3 regions of the Sphingomonas sp. S2-65 genome follow, and region 3 is predicted to be linked to each of the others. Evidence: predicted binding sites of a transcription regulator. Region 3 holds the regulator's gene; each other region holds the start of a gene.
What was found. The regulator LexA, encoded in region 3, represses DNA repair genes until DNA is damaged. The targets are predictions, from matches to a motif close to GTTCCNCNCTTGTTCT.
Positions count from the first base shown of each region.

Region 1 (7,335 bases), 140 kb from region 3:
TTGCAGAGATTCGCCGCCCCGCTTTGACGTATTTTGCCGGCAACGAAATTTGCAGGAGAGTTCGCGATGCGCATCGGTGTGCCAAAGGAAATCAAGAACCACGAATACCGAGTCGGCCTGACTCCGGCCTCAGTAGCCGAACTGGTCGCCGCCGGGCACCAGGTGCTCGTGGAGACCAGGGCCGGCACCGGCATCGACTTCGCCGACGAGGCTTATACCAAGGTCGGCGCGACGATCGCTCCGGACGCCGCCGCAGTATTTGCCGGCTCGGACATGATCGTGAAGGTCAAAGAGCCGCAGCCGCAGGAAATCGCCCTGCTCGAGCCGCGCCACACGCTCTTCACCTACCTCCACCTCGCCGCCGACAAGCCCCAGACCGAGGGACTGATGCAGTCCGGCGCGACCTGCATCGCCTATGAGACCGTGACCTCGAACTCGGGCGCGCTGCCGCTGCTCAAGCCGATGTCCGAAGTCGCCGGCCGCATGTCGATCCAGGTCGGCGCGCATTATCTCGAAAAGGAACAGGGCGGTCGTGGCGAACTGCTCGGCGGCGTGCCTGGCGTGGCGCCGTGCAAGGTCGCGATTCTCGGCGGCGGCGTCGCCGGCATCAACGCCGCGCAGATGGCGGTCGGCCAGCGCGCCGACGTCACCATCTACGACATCAACAACGAACGCCTGGCCGAGCTCGACATGCATTTCGGCAGCCAGATCAAGACGGCCTATGCCAGCAAGGCGGCGATCGCCGAGGCGGTCAGCCGCTCGCAGCTGGTGATCGGCGCGGTGCTGGTCCCCGGCGCCGCCGCGCCGAAGCTCGTCACCCGCGACATGCTGGGAACGATGATGCGCGGCTCGGTGATGGTCGACATCGCCATCGACCAGGGCGGCTGTTTTGAGACCAGCCACGCCACTACACACGACGATCCGGTGTACGAAGTCGACAATGTCATCCATTATTGCGTCGCAAACATGCCCGGAGCAGTCGCGCGCACCTCGGCGTTCGCGCTCAACAACGCGACTCTGCCCTTCGTGCTCAAGATCGCCAATTTGGGCGCAGAAGCCGCGATGCAGGCCGATCCTCACCTCGCAAACGGCCTCAATGTCTCGGGCGGCAAGGTCCGCCACCAGGCTGTCGCCGAGGCCCTGGACCTGCCCTTCGACGCCTGGAGCTGAGCCGGACCCGGTTTACGCCGTCAATCCAGGCAACTGTTTGATCTGAAACGTGGAAAAGGCCGGAGCACCCCGCTCCGGCCTTTTTCTTCGGCGTCAACAAGAGGATCGCATTGACGGCAGGAACAGAAACGGAACGTCACTCGTTCTTTAAGGGAAGCAGCCAAGAGGAACGACAATGGCCGATCACCCCAACCCGAAGACCGAGCCCACCTCCAACGCCGTCAAGGACCCCGACGACTGGGTCACCGGCGACGAAGCCATGACCGGCGCCCAGGCAAGCTACCTCAAGACCCTCAGCGAAGAAGCGCATGAGGAATTCGAGGACGACCTTACCAAGGCCGACGCATCGAAGAAGATCGACGAACTCCAGGAAAAGACCGGCCGCGGCCAGTAAGCCCGACCGATCGCCGCTGCAGCGCCGATCAGCGCTGCGGCGGCGCAGCGGGCTTCGAAGAGGTTGGTTTGACCTGCCCCTCCAGGAAACGGTCCAGCAGAAACAGCCGCGCCACCAGCTGCCCGCGATAGCTTGCATCCGCCGGAGTCAGCTCCACTGCTTTCGCCCAATAAGGACGAGCCTCGGCGAGCTTTCCCTCGCGGATCTGCGCGAGCCCATAGAAGAACGGCGGCCCTGGGTGCTTGGGTGCAAGCGCCATGGCGCGCTCGAACGCGAAACGTGACGCGGGCGAGATCTGGTTTCCGTCATGCTCCGCCAGCACCACCCCCGCCCACGTCCAAAGCCCGGCGTCTTGCGGTGCCTTGCGGGTCGCGCCGATCATCACGCTCGCCGCCGCGCGTGGAGAGCCGGAACGGACCATCGCATCCGCCGCCGTGAAATAAGCGAAGTCGAAGTTGAAGCGGCCGAAGAAAACCTCCCGCAACGCCACGATCTCCGGATCGACCGAGCCTTGCTGTTCAACCACCGCGACCGGATGACCGGCAAGTCCCGGCATTCCCTGCCACGCATATCCTGCCCCGCCGAGCATGAACGCAGTGGCAGGTATGGCCCACAGCCGGCGCGGAAAGCCCACCAGCCAGAGCAGCAACCCCGCAACCGCCACTACCCCCAGGAACATCAGCCAGCCCATCAGCTCCTCGGCTTCACGAAAGCACGCCGGGCGAGCAGCAGCCCCAAGCCGGCGAGCACGAGTGGCGCAAGCCACAAGGGGACGGTCGACCAGCTGAGCGGCGGATCATAGCTCACATAATCGCCATAGCGCTGCACCAGCCAGCCGCGGATCTGCGCGGGCGGCTCCCCCGCCTGGATACGCTGCCGCACCAGCGCCCGCATGTCGCCCGCCATTTCAGCGTCGCTATCGGCAATCGACTGGCCTTGGCAGACCACACACCGCAGCGTCTCCATCAGTGCCTTCGCCCGCGCTTCCTGCGCCGGATCGGGCAACTGGGTGTAGGCGAGCGACGCCGGCGGCAGCTTCGAATCGGCATGCGCCGGCACCGCCAGGAGCAGCAGCACAGGCAGGAGCAACCGCGTCACTTCGCCTTCTCCAGCGCGGCAAGTAGTTCCGGCACGTTCTCGTCTCGGATGTCGCCGATATGCTGATACGCGATCTTGCCCGCGGCATCGATCACGAAGGTCTCGGGCACGCCCGAAGACCCCAAGGCCAGTTGGGCCGAACTCGTCTTGTCATCGCCGATACGAGCATAGGGATCGCCGTTCTGGCGCAGGAACCCGCGCACCGCATCGCCCGTGTCGCGGATCGCGATGGCGTCGATTTCGGCCCCGGCCTGGCGCAACTTCATCAACTGCGGCGCTTCGGCGATGCAGGGAATGCACCAGCTCGCGAAGATGTTGAGCAGCCGCGGCTTGCCCTTGCCGAAATCTGCCGTCGCAATCCCCGGCCTGTCTGCAAGCAGCGGCGGCAGGTTCAGCTGCGGCATCGGCTTGCCGACCATCGCCGAATGCACCCGTCGGTCGCCCGGACGGAGGAGGCCGCTCGCCACCAGCGCGAACACCAACCCGAACAGCACCAGCGGCAGCCAGATCAGCACGCGCCTCACAGATATATCTCCGCGTCTGCCTGGCGCCGCTCCCGGCGCACGCGTCCGACCAGCGCCAGCAGGCCGCCCAGTGCGATCAACCCGCCGCCGAGCCAGATCAACGTCACGAAAGGCTTCCACCACAGCCTCAGCTGCCAGCGGCCCTGGTCGTCGCCCTGCCCCAGCACCGTATAAAGCTGGCCGTCCAGCATCGTCTCGATCGCGGCTTCGCTCGTATTGGTCGGCGGCGTGTTGAAGAAGCGCTGCTGCGGGAACAGGTCGAAAGGTTTCCCCTCCCCGCGACGGACAGTCAGCCGCGCCTCGACTGCCGACCAGTTCGGGCCAATCGTCGGTCGCACCTCCGCCAGCGCCACCTGAAAGGGCCCTACCCTGACATTGTCGCCAACCTGCACTGCCGCCAGCCGCTCGAGTGTGAAGGCGCTGTCGGCCACCATGCCGCCCAGGCTAACCGCAATCCCTAGATGCGCCACGACCATGCCCCAGATGTGGAGCGGCGTCCGGCGCAGGCTACGACGCGCCAGTGGCAGCACGCTCGCAACCGCAAGCCCCGCCGCGAATGCGATACCCAGGACCGAAAGCAGGTGGGAGGCTCCCGTCAGCACGAACGCGAATGCAAACGCCACGCCCGCCGCCGCAACGGGCCAGAGCAGCTTGCCTAGCAGCGCGTTTAGATTGTCGCGCCGCCAGCGGAGCAGCGGGCCGATAGCGGTAGCGGCGACGAGCGCGAGCGCCACTGGCGCGATCGCCTTGTTGAAAAAGGGCGCGCCGATCGACAGCTGCACGCCCGCGGCCTGCGCCACGAGCGGATAGAGCGTCCCGATGAACACGACGCCCAGGATAACGGAGAGCAACAGGTTGTTGAGCACCAGCGCTCCTTCCCGGCTGACCAGCTGGAAAGTGGAGCCCTGCGTCACGGTGCCGACACGCGCGCCGAACAGCGCCAGCGCACCGCCAATATACAAACCGAGCAGCGCCAGAATGAAGGTGCCGCGAGTGGGATCCACCGCGAAGGCGTGGACGCTCACCAGGATGCCCGACCGCACCAGAAAGGTGCCGATCATCGACATCGAAAACGCGACCACCGCCAGCATCAGCGTCCAGGCGCGCAGCCCGTCGCGGGTCGCCAGCACCGTCACCGAATGGAGCAACGCAGTCGCGGCAAGCCATGGCATCAGCGACGCGTTCTCGACCGGATCCCAGAACCACCAGCCGCCCCAGCCGAGCTCGTAATAAGCCCAATAGCTGCCGGCGGTGATCCCGATCGTCAGGAATATCCAGGCACCAAGCACCCAGGGCCGCATCGCCCGCGCGAACGCGGGGCCCACGTCGCGCATCACCAGCGCGCCGACTGCGAAGCTGAACGCGACGGACAGCCCGACATAGCCCAGGTACAGCGTGGGCGGGTGGAAGGCCAAGCCCGGATCCTGCAACAGCGGGTTCAACCCCTGCCCGTCTGCCGCCGCCGGGTTCAGCCGCACGAACGGGTTGGAAGCAAAGCCTAGAAAGGCATAGAAGCCCAGTCCGATGGCCGCCTGCGCGCCCAGCGTTGCCGCCAAGGTCCCCGCCGCCAGCCGCCGCTCGAACATCGCAACGCCCGCGCCGGCGACCGCCAGCACGGTCACCCACAACAGCATTGAGCCTTCATGGTTACCCCACGCACCTGCCACCTTGTACATCAGCGGCTTCAGCGAATGGCTGTTCTCCGCCACCAGCAGCACGCTCATGTCCGATCGCACGAACAGCGCGATCAGCAGCATGAACGACAGCAGCGCCAGCAATCCTTGGACCAGCGCGACGCGGCGGAGCGCGCGCATCATCTCGGCCTCCGCCGCTTCGCGATGCTCGCCTTCGATGCCCGACGCCCTCGCGCCGCCCCAGGCGAGCAGCAGCTGCACCACCGCGAACGCGGCCGCCAGCCACAGCGCAGCCAATCCCAGTTCGGCGATCATTGCTCGATACTGTCCGACTTGTGCATCTTGCCCGCGATCTGCGGGGGCATGTAACGCTCGTCATGCTTCGCCAGGAGATTGTCGGCGGTGAAGCTGCCGTCGCGATTGAAGCGCCCTTCCGCCACCACGCCCGATCCTTCGCGGAACAGGTCGGGAGTCACCCCCCGGAACGCCACCGGAACCCGTGCCTTGCCGTCGGTCACGACGAACGCCACCGACACCCCGTCTGCTCGGCGCTTGAGCGATCCGGTCTCCACCATGCCGCCCAGCCGCACCCCGCGGTCGAGCGGCGGCGGGTTGGCGGCGACATCTCCGGGCGCATAGAAGAACGCGGCTTCATCCTTGAGTGCCGACAGCGCCAGCAATGCCGCGCCGGCGATAGCCGCCAGCGCAAGCAGCCCGAGCACGAGCCGCTGATGCTTTGCCCTCATGCGCTTCGTCTCAACGCCTGGGCAGCCGCTTCGGCACGGCGCATCGCCAGCCAGCTGACCAGCGCCAGGCCACCGGTACCGATCCCGACCACCGCATAGGCTGCGGTCACGAACGCCCAATGATTCATCATGCCGCCATTCGCTTCAGCCGCGCCTCGACTTTTTGCACCGCCAGCGCGGCCCGCATGCGCATCAGGACGACACCGGCAAAAATCAGCGTGAAGCCACTCATCGTGAAGAACAGCGGCCACAGCATCGAGCTGTCGATGGTGGAACTGGTCAGCCCGATGCTCTGCCCCTGATGCAGCGTGTTCCACCACACCACCGAATAGCGGATCACCGGCAGCAGCACCGACCCAGCGACGCCGAAGAGCGCAGGCACGCGCCCGTCTCCGCCTCGCTCGGCATCGGCGCGAGCGAGCGCGATGTAAGCGATGTAGATGAAGAACAGCAGTAGCATGCTGGTGAGCCGCCCATCCCATTCCCACCAGGTGCCCCAGGTCGGCCGCCCCCAGATCGATCCGGTGACGAGGCAGATCGCCGCGAACACCGCTCCCGCCGGAGCAATCGCGCGCGCTGCCATGCTCGCCAGCGGGTGCCGCCAGATCAGATAACCAAGGCTCGCCAGCGCCAATCCGGTCCATCCTCCCATGCCGAGCCATGCGGCGGGCACATGGACGTAGAGGATCCGCACGGTCTCCTTCTGCAGATAGTCGGCCGGTGTCTGAGTCAGCCCCGCCCAAGCACCGAACAGCGCCAGCGCCGCCCCAAGCCAGAACAGCACGGGTGTCAGCGGACGGGCGATCTTCAAGAATCGCGCTGGGTTAGCGAGTGCGTGGAGTGCGGGCACGGCCCCGCGATAGCCGGGTTCCAGCGGGGAATCCATCGCCTACGAACCCGCTGAACGGCCTCGTCGCAGCACGTCCGCGCCGGTGGCGGCACGATTACCGCAGTCTCTTGCTCTTCCTTGACGACCTCATCGATCGCAGGCGAACGGCCATAAGAAAGCCCGCCGATCTGCGACCGGCGGGCTGTTCTATATATGGTGGGCGCGGCAAGGATTGAACTTGCGACCCCACCCGTGTGAAGGGTGTGCTCTACCACTGAGCTACGCGCCCATTGCCCAGGTTCTGGAACCATCGGGCGAAACGGGAAGCGGGCCTTTAGAACTTGGCGGTTACCCTGTCCAGCCCCCGACCCGCATTGTTTTGTCAGATGTTGACCGAGTCCTTCAGGCCCTTGCCGGCCTTGAACTTGGGCTGATTCGACGCCTTGATCGTCATTTCCTCGCCGGTGCGAGGGTTGCGCCCGGTCGAGGCCTTGCGCTTGCTCACTGCGAAGGTGCCGAAGCCGACCAGACGAACTTCGTCGCCCTTCTTCAGCGCGGCGGAAATCGAATCGAACACTGCTTCGACGGCCTTGTTGGCCTCACCCTTACCCAGGCCGGAGATGTCGGCGACCTGAGCGATCAGCTCCTGCTTGTTCATATTGATGGGATCCCCTGAGATGTACGTCCATGAGACGTGGAAACGAACCGCGGCGGCAAGCCGGTGCCTCAGTCAGCACGCGACCGCCGCCGCTGTCAAAACCTTTCCGCCGCGCTTGCGGTGAAAAGTTACGCTGCCTCAATGATGGACGGCGTCGCCGATTGGAGCAACCCCGACCGGCGGCTGCGCGGCCAGTTCGTCGGCATCCGTCCAGTCGATCGCGGTCAGCGGTCCGGTGAGCGCCAATCGCAGCACTTCATCGACATGCGCGACCGGGATGAT
Region 1 covers NZ_CP090953.1:142,530-149,864, reverse strand. The annotation lists gene ald (alanine dehydrogenase) at 67-1,170, shown strand; gene LZ586_RS00790 (DUF3072 domain-containing protein) at 1,346-1,564, shown strand; gene LZ586_RS00785 (tetratricopeptide repeat protein) at 1,593-2,255, opposite strand; gene LZ586_RS00780 (cytochrome c-type biogenesis protein) at 2,255-2,662, opposite strand; gene LZ586_RS00775 (redoxin family protein) at 2,659-3,186, opposite strand; gene LZ586_RS00770 (heme lyase CcmF/NrfE family subunit) at 3,183-5,135, opposite strand; gene ccmE (cytochrome c maturation protein CcmE) at 5,132-5,566, opposite strand; gene LZ586_RS18090 (hypothetical protein) at 5,563-5,697, opposite strand; gene ccmC (heme ABC transporter permease CcmC) at 5,694-6,452, opposite strand; tRNA gene LZ586_RS00755 (tRNA-Val) at 6,610-6,684, opposite strand; gene LZ586_RS00750 (HU family DNA-binding protein) at 6,778-7,053, opposite strand; gene lon (endopeptidase La) at 7,192-7,335, opposite strand, start outside.
Region 1: the regulator LexA is predicted to act here: its motif matches at 1,290-1,305, upstream of LZ586_RS00790 (DUF3072 domain-containing protein).

Region 2 (7,335 bases), 1.8 Mb from region 3:
AACGAAGCCCCACCGAGTCGGGCCTGTCGAAGCTCAGCACGGCGAAGCTGCGGTTGGCGAATGCCTGGATTGGATAGTCGTCCCCAGTCCCGCCCCGCAGAAAGCCGCGCGAAGTATATTGCACGACCACCAGTGGATACCGCTTACCGGGTTCGTACCCCACAGGCAGGACGAGGTCAGCAAAGGACTCGAGACCGAAGCTGTTGCGGGATCGCAGACGCTCGACGCGACCGAGCCGGAGATTTGCAAACTCCGGATTCGGATCGAACATTATTTCCCGGCGGCCGCTCGCAGGATCGAGGCGTTCGAGCCGGCGCGGCTGAAGCGCCCCCTCGCGAAGGCAGGTAAGCGCCTCTCCGGTCGGCACGCACCCGAGGAACAGGTCGTCGGTAACGTAGAGGCGCGATGGGCTGCGTGCACCGGGCTTCCACTCGTAGATGGCGGTAGCGCTGTTTCCCCACCCTTCCCGTCGCATGAAACGAACCTTGCCGCCCGCCCACCAGGGGTAGCTCGCATCCGCGCATTCCGGCGCATTGCAAAGCTCCGTTCGGCCGCCCGCCGTGACGCCAAGCCGTCCTCGTGATGCATAGAGCGTCCTGGCTGGCGGCTGCACCCAAGCCCTTGCTCCCGAAGTCGTTGCCGCCTCGGTCCAGCTGCCCTCCCGCATAGACGATTTGTCGAGCAGCGCGGCCTCGTCGGGCGTGGCTGCGCGCGTCGTCATGCTTGCCAGGTCGAGGGCCCAGGTTGCCCAGTCGATGGGTCCGGGCGGGAACGGCCGGTTGCTCGAGGCCGGGGAGAAGCGGCCGTCGTATCGGAACCCCGAGAGCCCTTCCTGGTCGATGTCGGCAAGCGCGGTGCGCAGCCCGGGCCTGGTTGCGTAAATGATGCGCCGCCCATCGGCGCTGATCCGGAAATCGTCGATGTCGTCGTCGCTGCTGGTGATGGCCTTGCTCGCGCTGCCGTCCGCCTGGGCCCGCCAGAGCTGGACGGCTCCCCGGTCGCGGCGGCGATAGACGATGAAGCTGCCATCGGGAGACCATCGCGGCGTGATCGGATCGGCAACACCGGCCGGGAAATTGGCCATGCCGCGGAAATCCAGGGTCGGCCGGATGAAGTCGCCGCCTCGGTCGACCACGACCGCCTCACCGCCCGGTCGAAGGACAACCACCACCATCGCGAGGCAATAGCCATTGGCGGCGGGATCGCCGCGCCGCAGTTGGAAGGCTGCATGCGTGCCATCCGGCGACACCGAAAATAGCCCGGCATACTGCTGGGTGGGGTCCGCTGGCCCAATGTCGCGCAGCTGCACCAGGTCCGTCGGGGTCAGGGGGCGACGGGCTTGGGGCGCCGCAGTGGTTGCGGGCAAGAGGGCGGCGCAGTCGGGAGCTGCCCAGGCCGCCGCAGGCACGATAAGCAGCGTGGCGGCGATTGCGATCCGGATCACCATTGCTTGGTCACCGAGAAGCTGACGAACCGGCCGATCGGCGATTGGTTGGTCGAGTCAAAGGGAATGGACGAGGGGTCCGAATTCCGGATCGGGTCGGGCTCCTCGTTTAGCAGGTTCTGCAGGTTCAGCCGAAGCTCGAGGTTGCTCAGCATGCCGTGCCCGCCAGTCGGGCGGAAAGCCCCGCTCAGATCCAGCGTCGTGAAGCCACCGATCCGGGCCGTCGTGGGAAGGCGGTTGTCGAGCGTGCCCTCGGCATAATTGAGCGCTGCCGAGAGTTGCACCGCCGAGGTCGCCCAGCTCGCCGAGCCGCGGGCGCGAAACTTGGGCGGCGTGAAAATCAGGCCGGACCTGCGTTCGTAGGGGAGGTCGGCGGCCGGCTGTCGCGCGGCGTCGAGATAGCTGGCCGACCCGGAAAGCTGGAGGCGGCTATCCGCTCCGAGGTCTGCGCTATAGTCGATGCCGAGGTCGACGCCGCGGATATGTTCGCGCGCCGTGTTGCGCAGGCTGGAATCGACAATGGCCGCGACCTGCGCCGGGTCGTACGGTTGTCCACTTTGGTTATCCAGACCGAGCGCCGCCGTCGCAATCATCGCCTCCAGCTGGCTCGCGCTGGGAGAATGCAGCACGAAGTCTGAGGCCACGGGGTTGGTCAGCGCGGAAAGTATGTCGCTGATCGGCGAGGCGATCCGGCCGCGATAGTCGATGTCGAAATAGCTCGCCTCGATGCGGAGCCCGTCGACGAAGCTGGGCTTGTACTCGATCGAAAGAGTCGAGCTGGTCGCACGCTCGGAGCGAAGGTCGGGATTGCCGCCGCCGACCAGCAGCACGGTCGATCCTGCAGGAAGGGGTGGAGCGGGTTGCGGCTCGAACAGGTCGGCGCTGAGCAGGACGGCTTCCCGGGTCTGGTTGACCTGTTGCAGCGTCGGGATCTTGAACGATCGGCCCCAGCTATACTTGAGGATGATGTCGGGATGCGGCGCATAGACCAAGCCAAGCTTGGGCGTCGCGACCGCGTCGATTCCGGCATAGCTCTCGTAGCGGACGGCGGCGCTCAAGCGCAGCACCTCGACCAGCGGCATGCGATTGGGAGCGCCGACCAGGGGCACCGACAGCTCACCATAACCGAACACGCTTTCCCGCCGCTCCACCGCGTCGCGAGTGACCCGCGTGACACCGCCGCTCGTCGAGCGGACATTGAAGGCAAGCCGGAAGCGCCGGTAGCCGCCGCCTAAGGCAAGGCGCGCATCGCCGCCGGGCAGGCGGAGGAGCGGGCCTTCGGCGCTTGCCTCGAAGTTGGTGAGGTAATCGTCATAGGCCGAGCGACCGATCATCACCGCTCCGTTCGTGTAGCGCTTGGCGGTGCTGACGGTGGAGCTCTCTCCATGAGTGGCCTCGACTGTCGCCTCCCAGCCGCTGCCGGGGCGCAGATGAAGCGAGGGCGTGACAGCGTAGGAGCGCACCACGGGCAGGCTCAGCTGTCCGAAGTAGGTGACGGGCGCGGTCACCGAGAAGGCGTTAGCCTTGCGCGAGCGGCGGTCGGCAAGCTGCGCGTCCAGCTCCAACGAGGCCCAGCTGGCGAGGTCCTGATGGCCGGCGAGCACACCGCTCACCTGCCGGCTCCCGGTGGCGATCATCTGCGTAGGGTGGAGGCTGCGCGAATAGGACCGCTCGTCGGCGTATATGGGCGTCGCCTTGCTGTAGTCGAGCGCGGCCATGAAGCCGCCGCCGGCCCAGCGCGCGCCCCCGACCCCTGAATATTGCTGCTGGACGTTGCCGCCTTCAGTGGAGGCGCCGACGCGGGCGCCGGTCTGGAGGCCGTCATAGTCGCGGCGAAGGATGACGTTGGCGACGCCGCCGACGGCGTCCGAGCCGTAAAGCGCGGATGCTCCGTCGGTGATCACCTCGATGCGCTCCAGGGCTGCCAAGGGGATGGTGGAGATGTCGACGCCCTGATTGACGGCGTCGTAAGGAAGGCGGTGACCATTGATGAGCGTCAACGTTGCGTCCGAGCCCAACCCCCTGAGGTTGAGCGTCGTCGAGTTATTGATGTTATTGTATCCGCCCTGGTCACCGCCCCCCGCGACCCCGGGGTTTTGCCCTCCGGTGTAATTCTGCGGGATGATCCGCGAAACGCTTGCAAGGTCCGGAACGCCTTGCTCCTCCAGCCCCCGCCGCGTCATCACGATGACCGGCGAGGGGCTGGCGGCACCGCGAATGCGCGTGCCGGTTACGGTGATCGCCGCTTCCTCGGCGCTGTCCTGCGGTGTTCGGGGGCGCACCCGTATGAACAGAGCCCCAGCCTGCTCCTCGACGACCAGGCCGCTGTCACCGATAGCGAGGCGTACTGCCTGCTCGACCGTAAAGCTGCCCCGGACGGCGGGCGACCGCCTGCCGCGCACATCCTCGTCCGCGAACAGGATCTCGCGGCGACCCGCGCGGGCGATCTCGCGCAGCGTCGTCGCAAGCCCCTGCGCAGGCAGATCGAAGGTCACGGTGGCTTCCTGCGCGTGGGCGGGCGAGACGACCATGCCTGCAGCGGATGCAGTCGCAGCCAGCAGCGCTGCACAAAGTGCCTTTCTCGAGATCGTCATTCTTTCCCTCCCATCGCCCGTTGCTCGGGCGTTGAGGGGTTGACGCGGCACATCGCGGACTACGGGGCCGCACGCGAAAATATTTTTCGAAGGCACCGCCAGCAGGCCGCCCACGGCGATCCCGCTCCCACGGGAGATGCTGCAACGGCCTGGACTTCCTCGACTCACCCGCCGCCAGCCGGCCGCCTGCTTGACGACCACAAGTAACTCGGAACAAACAAGGAACGAATCACGTCACTCCGAGTCTTGAAACCCCATGAGGCAGCCCGCTGTCATTGCCGACCTGCGTTCCCGCATCGCCGCCATCGAAGGCGTCGGACGGACTCGCGAAGCCGCGCCCTTCGGCGTCCCGGCGATCGACCGGCACTTGCCCGGAGGCGGCCTCGTGGCGGGCGCGCTTCACGAAGTCACCGGCAGCCCCGAGCTTTGCGACGACGCGGCAGCAACGATCTTCCTCGCCGGCATCCTCGCCCGGGTCGAGGGGCCGGTCTTCTGGTGCCTGAGATGGCGCGACCTGTTCGCGCCGGCGCTGGACCTGGCCGGACTGCACCCCGACCGGGTTATCCATGTCGAGGCAGGCAGCGACACCAACGTATTGCTGGCGATGGAGGAGTGCCTGCGCCATCCCGGCCTTGCCGGGGTCGTCGGCGAGGTCGCCAGGCTTTCGACCACCGCCTCCAAGCGGCTCCAGCTCGCGGCCGAAAGCTCGGGGAGCACCGCCTTCGTGTTCCGCCGCGCAGCGCCTATCGATGGGCAGGGCGAGGGCACCGCCGCCGTCACGCGCTGGCGGGTCCTCGCCGCGCCCAGCATTCCCCTGGGCATTCCCAGCCTCGGCCGGCCGCGCTGGGAAGTGCAGCTCGAGCGCGTCCGCGGTGGCGAGCCGAAATCCTGGATCGTGGAGGCCTGCGATGCGCAGGGTCGTCTCGCTCTACCTGCCCAATTGGTCGACCGACCGGCTGCGGCGGAAGAGCGGCGCCTCGCGAGCTGAGGACCTCCCAGCTCCCGACGAGCCGCTCGTCACCGCACTGCCGGACCATGGCCGCAGGATCCTCGCCGCGGTGGATGCGCCGGCGCGCGCGCTCGGGCTGCATCCCGGCATGACCGTCACCAAAGCGCGGAGCCTCGCGCCCGGGCTGACCGTGATCGATGCCGATCCCGAGGCCGACCTCGCCGCGCTCCGGCGCCTGGCGCTGTGGTGCGGGCGCTACTCGCCCTTCGCCGCCCCCGATCCGCCCAACGGCATCTGGATCGACGTGACCGGCTGCGCGCGATTGTTCGGCAGCGAGCGGGCACTGCTCAAGGATCTGCACCGCCGCGTCGCCGCCGCGGGCTATGCCCTCCAGATCGCCGCCGCCGACACGCCTGGCTGCGCGCATGCGGTCGCGCGTCATGTCCCCGCGGGCCGGCCGGTGACGATCAATCCGGGCGACCAGCGCAAGGCGATGACGCTGCTGCCGATCGCCGCGCTCCGGCTCGAACCGAGCATCGTCGAGAGCCTGCGCAAGCTCGGGTTCGACAGGATCGAACAGCTGATCGAGACGCCGCGCGGCCCGCTGGCGCGCCGGTTCGGCCGCATCCTCCATCAACGGCTCGACCAGGCGCTGGGCTTCGCTCCCGAGGCGATCGAGCCGGTCTTTCCGCAGCACGTGCCGCACTCCCGGCTAGGGCTGGTCGAGCCGATCGCCACCCCCGAAGCTTTCGCCCGGGTGATCGGCGACCTTGTTGCGGATCTCGGTGCCCAGCTCGTCCGGATGGGCCATGGCGCCCGTCGGCTCGATTGCTATTTCCACCGCGTCGACGGGCACGCGCAGGCAATCCGCATCGGCACCGCGGCCCCGAGCCGCGACGTCGCGCACCTGGCCAAGCTGCTGGCCGCCAGGATCGAACAGGTCGAACCGGGCCTCGGCGTCGAGGCGATGACGCTGGTCGCGCCACTGACCGAGGCGCTCGGATCCAGCCAGAGCGATCTCGCCCGGGCCGCCAGATCCGAAGCCGATCTCGGCGGGCTTATCGACGCGCTCGCCAATCGGTTCGGACAGGCCAGCCTGCATCGCGCCGCACCCCAGCCCGGTATGCCTGAACGTTCCGTGGCGGTGGTGCCGCCGCTCACGCACGCGGTGGGCAGGCGCTGGCCCGACGACCTGCCCCGCCCGGCCCGGCTCCTCGACCCACCCCAGGAAATCCAGGTCACCGCGATGCTGCCCGACCATCCGCCGGCGATGTTCGTGTGGCGACGCAAGCGCTACCGCGTAACCCAGGCCGATGGCCCCGAGCGCCTTCACGGCGAATGGTGGCGCGAGGCGGGACACGAGGCGCGCACGCCCTATGCGGTGCGCGACTATTTCCAGGTCGAGGTCGAGGGCGGCGGCCGATACTGGCTGTTCCGCCTCGGCGACGGCGAGCGCATGGCGACTGGCCCGATGCGCTGGTTCATACATGGCGCATTTGCGTGAGAGGAGCATCGCCGCCGATTATCTCGATCGGCGTGGCGCCGCCGGTCGGCCGGAATGCGCCCCGCATCTTACTCTGGGCGCAAGGTTGATCAGCGGTTTATGGCAGGCAGGCTACAAAGCGTGGAACGTAACCTTCTGGATATACGCCTGACCGCATCGCTGATCACCGAACGAACGGCTACAGCGACCGAGAAACTTTACGCTCGCGCCGCGAACGAAGCGCCATGCCGGCAGACCGGATCGTCTCGATCGCCCTGCTCACGCAGCGCGAAGCCGATCGGTTGGCGGGAACGCTCCAGCATTGCTACCCCGTCTCCGACGGGCACAGCTTCGAGCACCTCCTCGCGCAACTGGACCAGATCGAGATCGAGCCGTCGCGAGATAGCGTGGTAATTCGGGTGCCGGCCGGTCCACCGAGTGAGGACGAGCGGGGCTAGGCGTCTCACATGGTTCCCTTTATGTTCTTCTTTTGCGACTCGGAGAACTGGAAATGTCCATCACGCTCACCCCTTCGGCGGACGCCGCCAGCCTGCGTGTAAGCGGGGACATCGAGGCCAAGCTGACCATCCCCGCTGATCCGTCGTTCGAGTTCGGCGGTGAGAGCTACATGCATGCTTATTATATCGCCTTGTCCGATGGCTCGCTGATCAAGGCCGTGCGCCATGACGATCCCAATTGGGAAGTGATCATCGAGGGCGCCGCGACGATCGAGCCCGGTGCCGACGGCGAGACTCTCACCGTGCAATGGGGTATCGAGTGGCTTACGCTCGCGACCAATTGCAACGCCAGCGCGGTCGCGCAGAAGTCGACCCGCAACCTGCCGCTGTTTCATCCGGAACTCGGA
Region 2 covers NZ_CP090953.1:2,291,685-2,299,019, forward strand. The annotation lists gene LZ586_RS10760 (Atxe2 family lasso peptide isopeptidase) at 1-1,447, opposite strand, end outside; gene LZ586_RS10765 (TonB-dependent receptor) at 1,441-4,038, opposite strand; gene LZ586_RS10770 (ImuA family protein) at 4,295-5,026, shown strand; gene LZ586_RS10775 (Y-family DNA polymerase) at 4,947-6,491, shown strand; gene LZ586_RS10780 (hypothetical protein) at 6,716-6,928, shown strand; gene LZ586_RS10785 (hypothetical protein) at 6,982-7,335, shown strand, end outside.
Region 2: the regulator LexA is predicted to act here: its motif matches at 4,249-4,264, upstream of LZ586_RS10770 (ImuA family protein).

Region 3 (7,335 bases):
CAGGCGCATAACCGCTGGTTGGCCGACGACCTCCTGGCCCACCGCACGCAGCCGTCGGCCGATCTGTCGGCGATGGACGGCTATGCCATACGCTTCGCCGACCTGCCCGGCCCTTGGCGGGTGGTAGGCGAGAGCGCCGCCGGCCGCGGCTATTCGGGCGAGGTTGCCCCGGGTCAGGCCGCCCGTATCTTCACCGGCGCCCCGCTCCCGCCGGGCACCGACACCGTGCTCGTCCAGGAGGAAGCCGCACGAGACGGCGTCACGTTGCTGCTAAACGGCGAAGGCCCGCCCCGCCTCGGCCGCAACGTCCGCCGCCGCGGCCTCGACTTCACCCAGGGCGAGCGCCTGCTGGAGGCCGGAACCCGCGTCACCGCCGCCTGCCTGGCACTGGCCGGCACCGCGGGCCACGCCACGCTCCCCGTCCGCCGCCGCGTGCGGGTCGCGATCGCCGCCACCGGCGACGAGCTCGTGCCGCCTGGCGCCCCGGTTGGCGAGGCGCAGCTTCCCGAAACCAATCGGCTGATGCTGGCCGCACAGCTTGCCGATCTGCCGGTCGACATCGTCGATCTCGGCATCCTCCCCGATCGCCAGGACCTGCTCGAAGCCGCCTTCTCCGGCCTCGACGCGGACCTGCTCGTCACCAGCGGCGGCGCGTCGGTGGGCGACCACGATCTCGTCCAGCCCGCGCTGAAGGCGGTGGGTGCGCAAATGGACTTCTGGCGGGTGGCGCTGCGTCCGGGCAAGCCGGTGATGGCCGGGCGGCTCGGACGGACCTTGATCACCGGGCTTCCTGGCAATCCGGTATCCGCCTTCGTGACGGCGATCCTGTTCGTCCGCCCGCTCGTCGCGCGTCTCGCCGGCGCGGCCGATCCGCTCCCGCGCGCAAGCCTGGCGGTGCTAGGCGAACCGCTGGCCGCCAATGGCGAACGGACCGACTATCTACGCGCCGAACTGCGCGACGGCCGCGCTTACGCCTCCACGATCCAGGACAGTTCGATGCTGCGGACGCTGGCGCGCGCCCACTGTCTGATCCTGCGCCAGCCCCATGCGCCGGCCGCCGAAATCGGCGACTCGGTGGAGATCCTCAACCTCGCTTGACAACTTAGGGGAACATTGCATAAACGTTCCGTGTCTGTTCTGGACCCGGAGGACCCTTCGATGCTCACGCGCAAGCAGCACGAGCTCATCTGCTTCATCGCCGACCGCCTCAACGAGACGGGCGTGTCTCCTTCGTTCGAGGAGATGAAGGAGGCGCTCGACCTGAAGTCGAAGTCCGGTGTTCATCGCCTTATCAGTGCCTTGGAGGAACGCGAGTTCATCCGCCGCCTCCCCAACCGCGCCCGCGCGCTCGAAGTGCTGCGCATGCCCGAGCGCAAAGCTGAGGGCCCTCAGCGCAAGTCCAGAAACCCCGCCCCCGCGGCACCTTCGCAACCTTCCATGACCCCGGCCAACGATGTCGTGGAAATTCCCCTCCACGGCCGCATCGCCGCCGGCACGCCGATCGAAGCGTTCGAAGGCGCGACCATGCTCCCGGTTCCCGCCGCGCTGCTCGGCTCGGGCGAACATTATGCGCTCGAAGTCGCGGGTGACTCGATGGTCGAAGCGGGGATTCTCGACGGCGACTATGCGCTGATCCGCCGCACCGAAACCGCCCGCGACGGCGAGATCGTCGTGGCGCTCATCGACGACGCCGAAGCAACGCTCAAATATTTCCGCAAGGAAGGCGCCATGGTTCGCCTCGACCCCGCCAACCGTGCTTACGATGCGCAGCGTTACCGCCCCGATCAGATCCGCGTACAGGGCCGTCTCGCCGGACTGCTGCGCCGCTACTAACGCATACGCGGCGGATCGACGGTCGGCGGCGCCTTCCATGGCTGTTCGCCCCCGTCGCGAACCGTACGGATGCTGCGCGAGGAAAAGGTGATCGCGACGCCGCCGGTCTGCCGCAACAAGTCGCGGTCGAGCTTCAGCCAGCGCGGGGAACAGCCCGGCGGCAGCCGCCGCTCGCTAACGACGATGTCGGATTGCGCGCAGCTTGCCATCATCGCTTTCCAGGGCACTAGGTAGGAACTTCGGGTCGCGGAAACGCGCCAGCGCCGCCCTCCGCTGCTCAGATCCACGAGACACAGATCGGCGCTGCAGCGCGCCTCGCGCGCTCCGGCCAAGTCGGCAAGCACGTCGCCAGCACCGCTATTTTCGCTCAGCATCGCACGGGTATAATCGCCCGCGCGGTCGCGGAGCAGCGCCATCGATCCATTCGACAGCCGCACCGCCAAGTGACGGCCGTCGCCACTCACCAGCAGATCGGGACCCGGCGTCAGCAAAGCCCAAATTATACCAGTGGCGAGCGGCACCAGTCCTCCCAGCCGAACACGGGTCCTCCACAGCGCGAACCACAATCCGCCGACCACGATCAGCGCATATGCGCCAGCTGGCATGGAGGGCAGCGACGCCACCGCCCCGGGCGCCGACGATGCGGCACGCGCCGATCCCAGCAGCAGCAACAGCGCTTGATTCGTAAGCCACCACGCCGGCCAACCCAGACCCGCCACGTCGAGCAACAACGCCAGCGCCTCCAGCGGCATGATGACGAAGGTGGTAAGCGGAATCGCGATGATGTTGGCCAGCGCCCCGTAGACGCCGGTCTCATGGAAGTGGAACAGCGCGATCGGCATCAGCGTCAGCTCCACCGCAACCCCGGTAAGCAGCAGCGAGCCCAGGCTGCGCATCAGCCGAGTGCCCCGGCCCTCCTCGCGCTTGGCGAACAACTCACGCAGCCTGGGGCTCTCATGTAGCACCACGATCGCGGTCACCGCCGCGAAACTCAGCTGAAAACTCGGTCCTGCCAGCGATTCGGGCCACAGCAGCAGGACCAGCAGAGCGCCTGCACCCACCAGTCGCAACGTGATCGCCTCACGCCCCAGGCTCAACGCGAGCAGCACCAGCAACGCCGCGGCGCAGGACCGGATCGTCGGCACTTCCGCCCCGGTCAGCAGCGTGTACCCCACCGCGGCGAGCGCGCCCGCGCCTGCGGCGACCATGGGCAGAGGCAAGCGCAGTGCCAACGCCGGACTGAGGGCAAGCAGCCGCAGAACCACCAGCATCGCCGCCGCGGTCACTGCCGTCACGTGCAGCCCGCTTACCGACAGCAGGTGCGCCAGCCCTGAGCGCTGCATCGCCTCGGCATCCTCTTCGGAGATCGCGCCGCGGTCGCCGGTAGCAAGCGCGCTTGCAATGCCCCCGGCACTGCCCGTGATGTGCGACTGGATGTGCGCCGACAATCGCTGCCGCAAACCCGCGCTGGCCGACCCGGCCGGTGTCAATATCCTCACCGGCGCAAAGCCCTTGCCCGTCGCGCCCAGCCGGTCGAACCAGGCCACCCGCGCAAAGTCATAGGCGCCTGGCACCGACGGTGCCGCCGGGGGCATGAGCCGTGCGCGCACCTGAATGCGGGCGCCGCGGTCTAGCCCCGTCGGCACATCTGCCTCCGGCAAGTTCACTCGGACCTTTTCCGGCAGGCTCCTCGCATCATCGGGCAGCAGGGTGACTCGCACCAACTCGCGAGCGGGCAGCCGCTCGACGCGAGCGACGCGTCCAGTCACCAGGGCTACCGCCGGCCGGGACAGCACAGGGGAAGCGACTCGCTCCGCCCGAAACCAGATAAGCAGGCACCCTGCCGCCACCGTCAGGCCGGCGACCCCGAGTAACCGAGCTGCACGACTCGTCCTGGTCGCGGCAATTCCAGCCGCTCCAACCGCGCTGGACGCCAGGCTGAAGCCAATCCACTGTTCGCGCGTCGGCAACAGGAACCATATCGCGATCCCCGCCCCAAGCAGCACCGGGATCCACAGCACCAGCTGTTCGCGCTCAACCTCGAGCCATTTTTCTGTCGCGGCGAAATACTGGCGAAACGCCGTTCGGGCACCCATTTGAAGGCGCGGCAACCCCGTGCTAGGGGCCTCGGCGGCTGATCTGGCCATCGATTTTCAAGTCTGGGAGCACGCGCGGTTGAGCGCAACATCTGATATTGCCGCAGGCAGCGTGATCACGCGCTTCGCCCCCTCGCCCACGGGCTTCCTGCACATCGGCGGCGCACGTACGGCGCTCTTCAATCTGCTTTTCGCCCGCCATCACGGCGGCAAGTTCCTGCTGCGCATCGAAGACACCGATCGCGCGCGTTCGACTCAGCCGGCGATCGAGGCGATCCTGGACGGCATGCGCTGGCTCGGCCTCGACTGGGATGGCGAGGAAGTCTATCAGTTCGCGCGCGCGCAGCGCCATGCCGAAGTCGCCCGCGAGATGCTCGCGCGCGGATTTGCCTATAAATGCTTCGCCACCGCCGAAGAGCTTGAGGCGATGCGCGCCGAGCAGCGTGCGAACAAGCAGCCGCTGCGCTATGATGGGCGCTGGCGCGATCGCCCCGAGAGCGACGCAGCCGAAGGCGCCCCGTTCGTCGTGCGCCTTCGCGCGCCGCGCGAAGGCAGCGTCACGATCGACGATCTCGTCCAGGGGCCGGTCACCGTCAACAATGCCGAGCTCGATGATATGGTCCTGCTCCGCTCCGACGGCACGCCGACCTATATGCTGGCGGTCGTGGTCGACGATCACGACATGGGCGTCACGCACGTCATCCGCGGCGACGACCATCTCAACAACGCCTTCCGTCAGCTGCCGATCTATCGCGCGATGGAATGGCCGGAGCCGCGCTATGCGCACATCCCGCTGATCCACGGTTCGGACGGCGCCAAGCTGTCGAAGCGCCACGGCGCGCTCGGCGTCGACGCATATCGCGACGAACTCGGCATCCTGCCCGAAGCTCTCTCCAACTATCTTCTCCGCCTCGGTTGGGGGCATGGCGACGATGAGATCATCAGCCGCGAACAGGCGACCGAGTGGTTCGACCTCGCCGGCGTCGGAAAGTCGCCTTCCCGCTTCGACTTGAAGAAGCTCGAAAACCTCAATGGCCACTATATCCGCGCGGCTGACGATGCGCAGCTTGCGGAGCTGATCGTGCCGCGCCTCGGCTTCGAGCCCAGCGAGCCACAGCGCACGCTGCTCGCCTCCGCGATGGCAGTGCTGAAGCCCCGCGCCGCGAACCTGCTCGAACTCGCAGACGGCGCCGGTTTCCTGTTCCGCACGCGCCCGCTGGCATTGGACGAAGGCGCCGCGGGCCTGCTGGAGGGCGACGCACGCGGGTTATTGTCGCGGGTGCATGCTGCGCTCCACGCCATTGCCACCTGGGATACCGAGACACTCGAGGCGGCAGTGCGCGCCGTCGCGGAGGATGCGGGCGTGAAGCTGGGTGCAATCGCACAGCCATTGCGCGCCGCATTGACGGGCCGACGAACCTCTCCGGGCATCTACGACGTTCTGGCACTACTGGGACGTGAAGAGAGCCTCGGCCGTATTGCCGACCAGATTAAATAAGAATCCTGATTTGGGTCAGATAAGGACACGAATATGAGCGACACCGCGAAGCTGAACGTGGCGGGAAAAGACGTCGAATATCCGGTGCTGTCGGGCAGCGTCGGACCCGACGTCGTCGACATCCGCAAGCTGTATGCGCAGACCGGCACCTTCACCTACGATCCCGGCTTCACCTCGACCGCGTCGTGTGAATCGGGCCTGACCTATATCGACGGTGATGAAGGTGTTCTACTGCACCGTGGCTATCCGATTGGCCAGCTCGCCGAGCAGTCGAGCTTCATGGAAGTGGCATATCTGCTGCTGAATGGCGAGCTGCCGAACGGGCAGGAGCTCGACAAGTTCAACAGCACGATCACGCGCCACACCATGCTCCACGAGCAGCTGGCGACCTTCTATCGCGGCTTCCGCCGCGATGCGCACCCGATGGCCGTGATGTGCGGCGTCGCCGGCGCGCTCTCTGCCTTCTACCACGACTCGACCGACATCACCGATCCGCAGCAGCGCATGATCGCGTCGCACCGGCTGATCGCCAAGATGCCGACGATCGCGGCGATGGCGTACAAGTACAGTGTCGGCCAGCCCTTCCTGTATCCGGACAATTCGCTGTCCTACACCGGCAATTTCCTGCGCATGACCTTCGGCGTTCCGGCCGAGGAATATGAAGTGAACCCGGTGGTGGAGAAGGCGCTCGACCGCATCTTCATCCTCCACGCCGATCACGAGCAGAACGCCTCGACTTCCACCGTGCGTCTCGCCGGTTCGTCGGGCGCGAACCCCTTCGCGTGCATCGCCGCGGGCATCGCCTGCCTTTGGGGTCCGGCGCATGGCGGCGCCAACGAGGCGGCGCTCAACATGCTGCAAGAAATCGGCCGCCCCGAGCGGATTCCCGAGTTCATCGCCCGCGCCAAGGACAAGAACGATCCGTTCCGCCTGATGGGCTTCGGCCACCGCGTCTACAAGAACTACGATCCGCGCGCGACGGTGATGCAGAAGACCGTGCGCGAAGTGTTCGAGTCGCTGGGCGTCAACGACCCCGTCTTCGAAGTCGCGCTCCAGCTCGAGGAACTCGCGCTCAAGGACGACTACTTCATCGAGAAGAAGCTGTTCCCCAACGTCGACTTCTATTCGGGCGTGATCCTGTCGGCGATCGGCTTCCCGACGACCATGTTCACTGCACTGTTCGCCCTTGCCCGCACCGTCGGCTGGGTCGCGCAGTGGAACGAGATGATCTCGGATCCCGAGCAGAAGATCGGCCGCCCGCGTCAGCTCTACACCGGCCCGGTGCAGCGCGACTACGTGCCCGTCGCACAACGCTGATCCTGAAACGGGGGCTCCGCTGGTCCGGAGCCCCTCGTCAAAGTGAACCTCAGCCTACGAACCGGTTCAGCATGGGGTAGTGCTCCGACCGGTACCTCTCCAATCATCGAGATAGAGAGGAGCCACAGGATGAAGTTTCGGAAGATCATTGCCGCCGCCGCCCTGGCCTTTGCCGGAGTCGCGGCTGGCGCGTCACCCGCCGCGGCTAGCCCAGCCACCGTCAGCGCGGCTGCAAGCACGGCGACCTTCATGGCGGCGAGCGCCGTCACCAACATCCAACGCTACGGCGACAACGATCGCTGGGGCCGCGACGACCGTCGCTGGGATCGCCGCGACCGCCGCAGCCGCGGCTGGGATCGCCGCCGCTACGACGACCGCAGGGGCTATCATCGCAGCCGCTATGACCGCTCGCGTCGCGCCTGCTGGAACGAGTGGCGCCGCGGTCGGCCCGTGACGGTCTGCGCGCGCCGCTAAGCCGCTGCGCGAGATCCCCTCTTCGGGACCCATGCAAAGCAGGATTTCAACTGCTGCACTAGAGCGGTCGGGCGTATGACGCCCGGCCGCTCTTTGCATCTTGAACCCTTCTTGCCT
Region 3 covers NZ_CP090953.1:278,615-285,949, reverse strand. The annotation lists gene glp (gephyrin-like molybdotransferase Glp) at 1-1,098, shown strand, start outside; gene lexA (transcriptional repressor LexA) at 1,159-1,833, shown strand; gene LZ586_RS01480 (ComEC/Rec2 family competence protein) at 1,830-3,929, opposite strand; gene gltX (glutamate--tRNA ligase) at 4,009-5,427, shown strand; gene LZ586_RS01470 (citrate synthase) at 5,461-6,744, shown strand; gene LZ586_RS01465 (hypothetical protein) at 6,874-7,218, shown strand.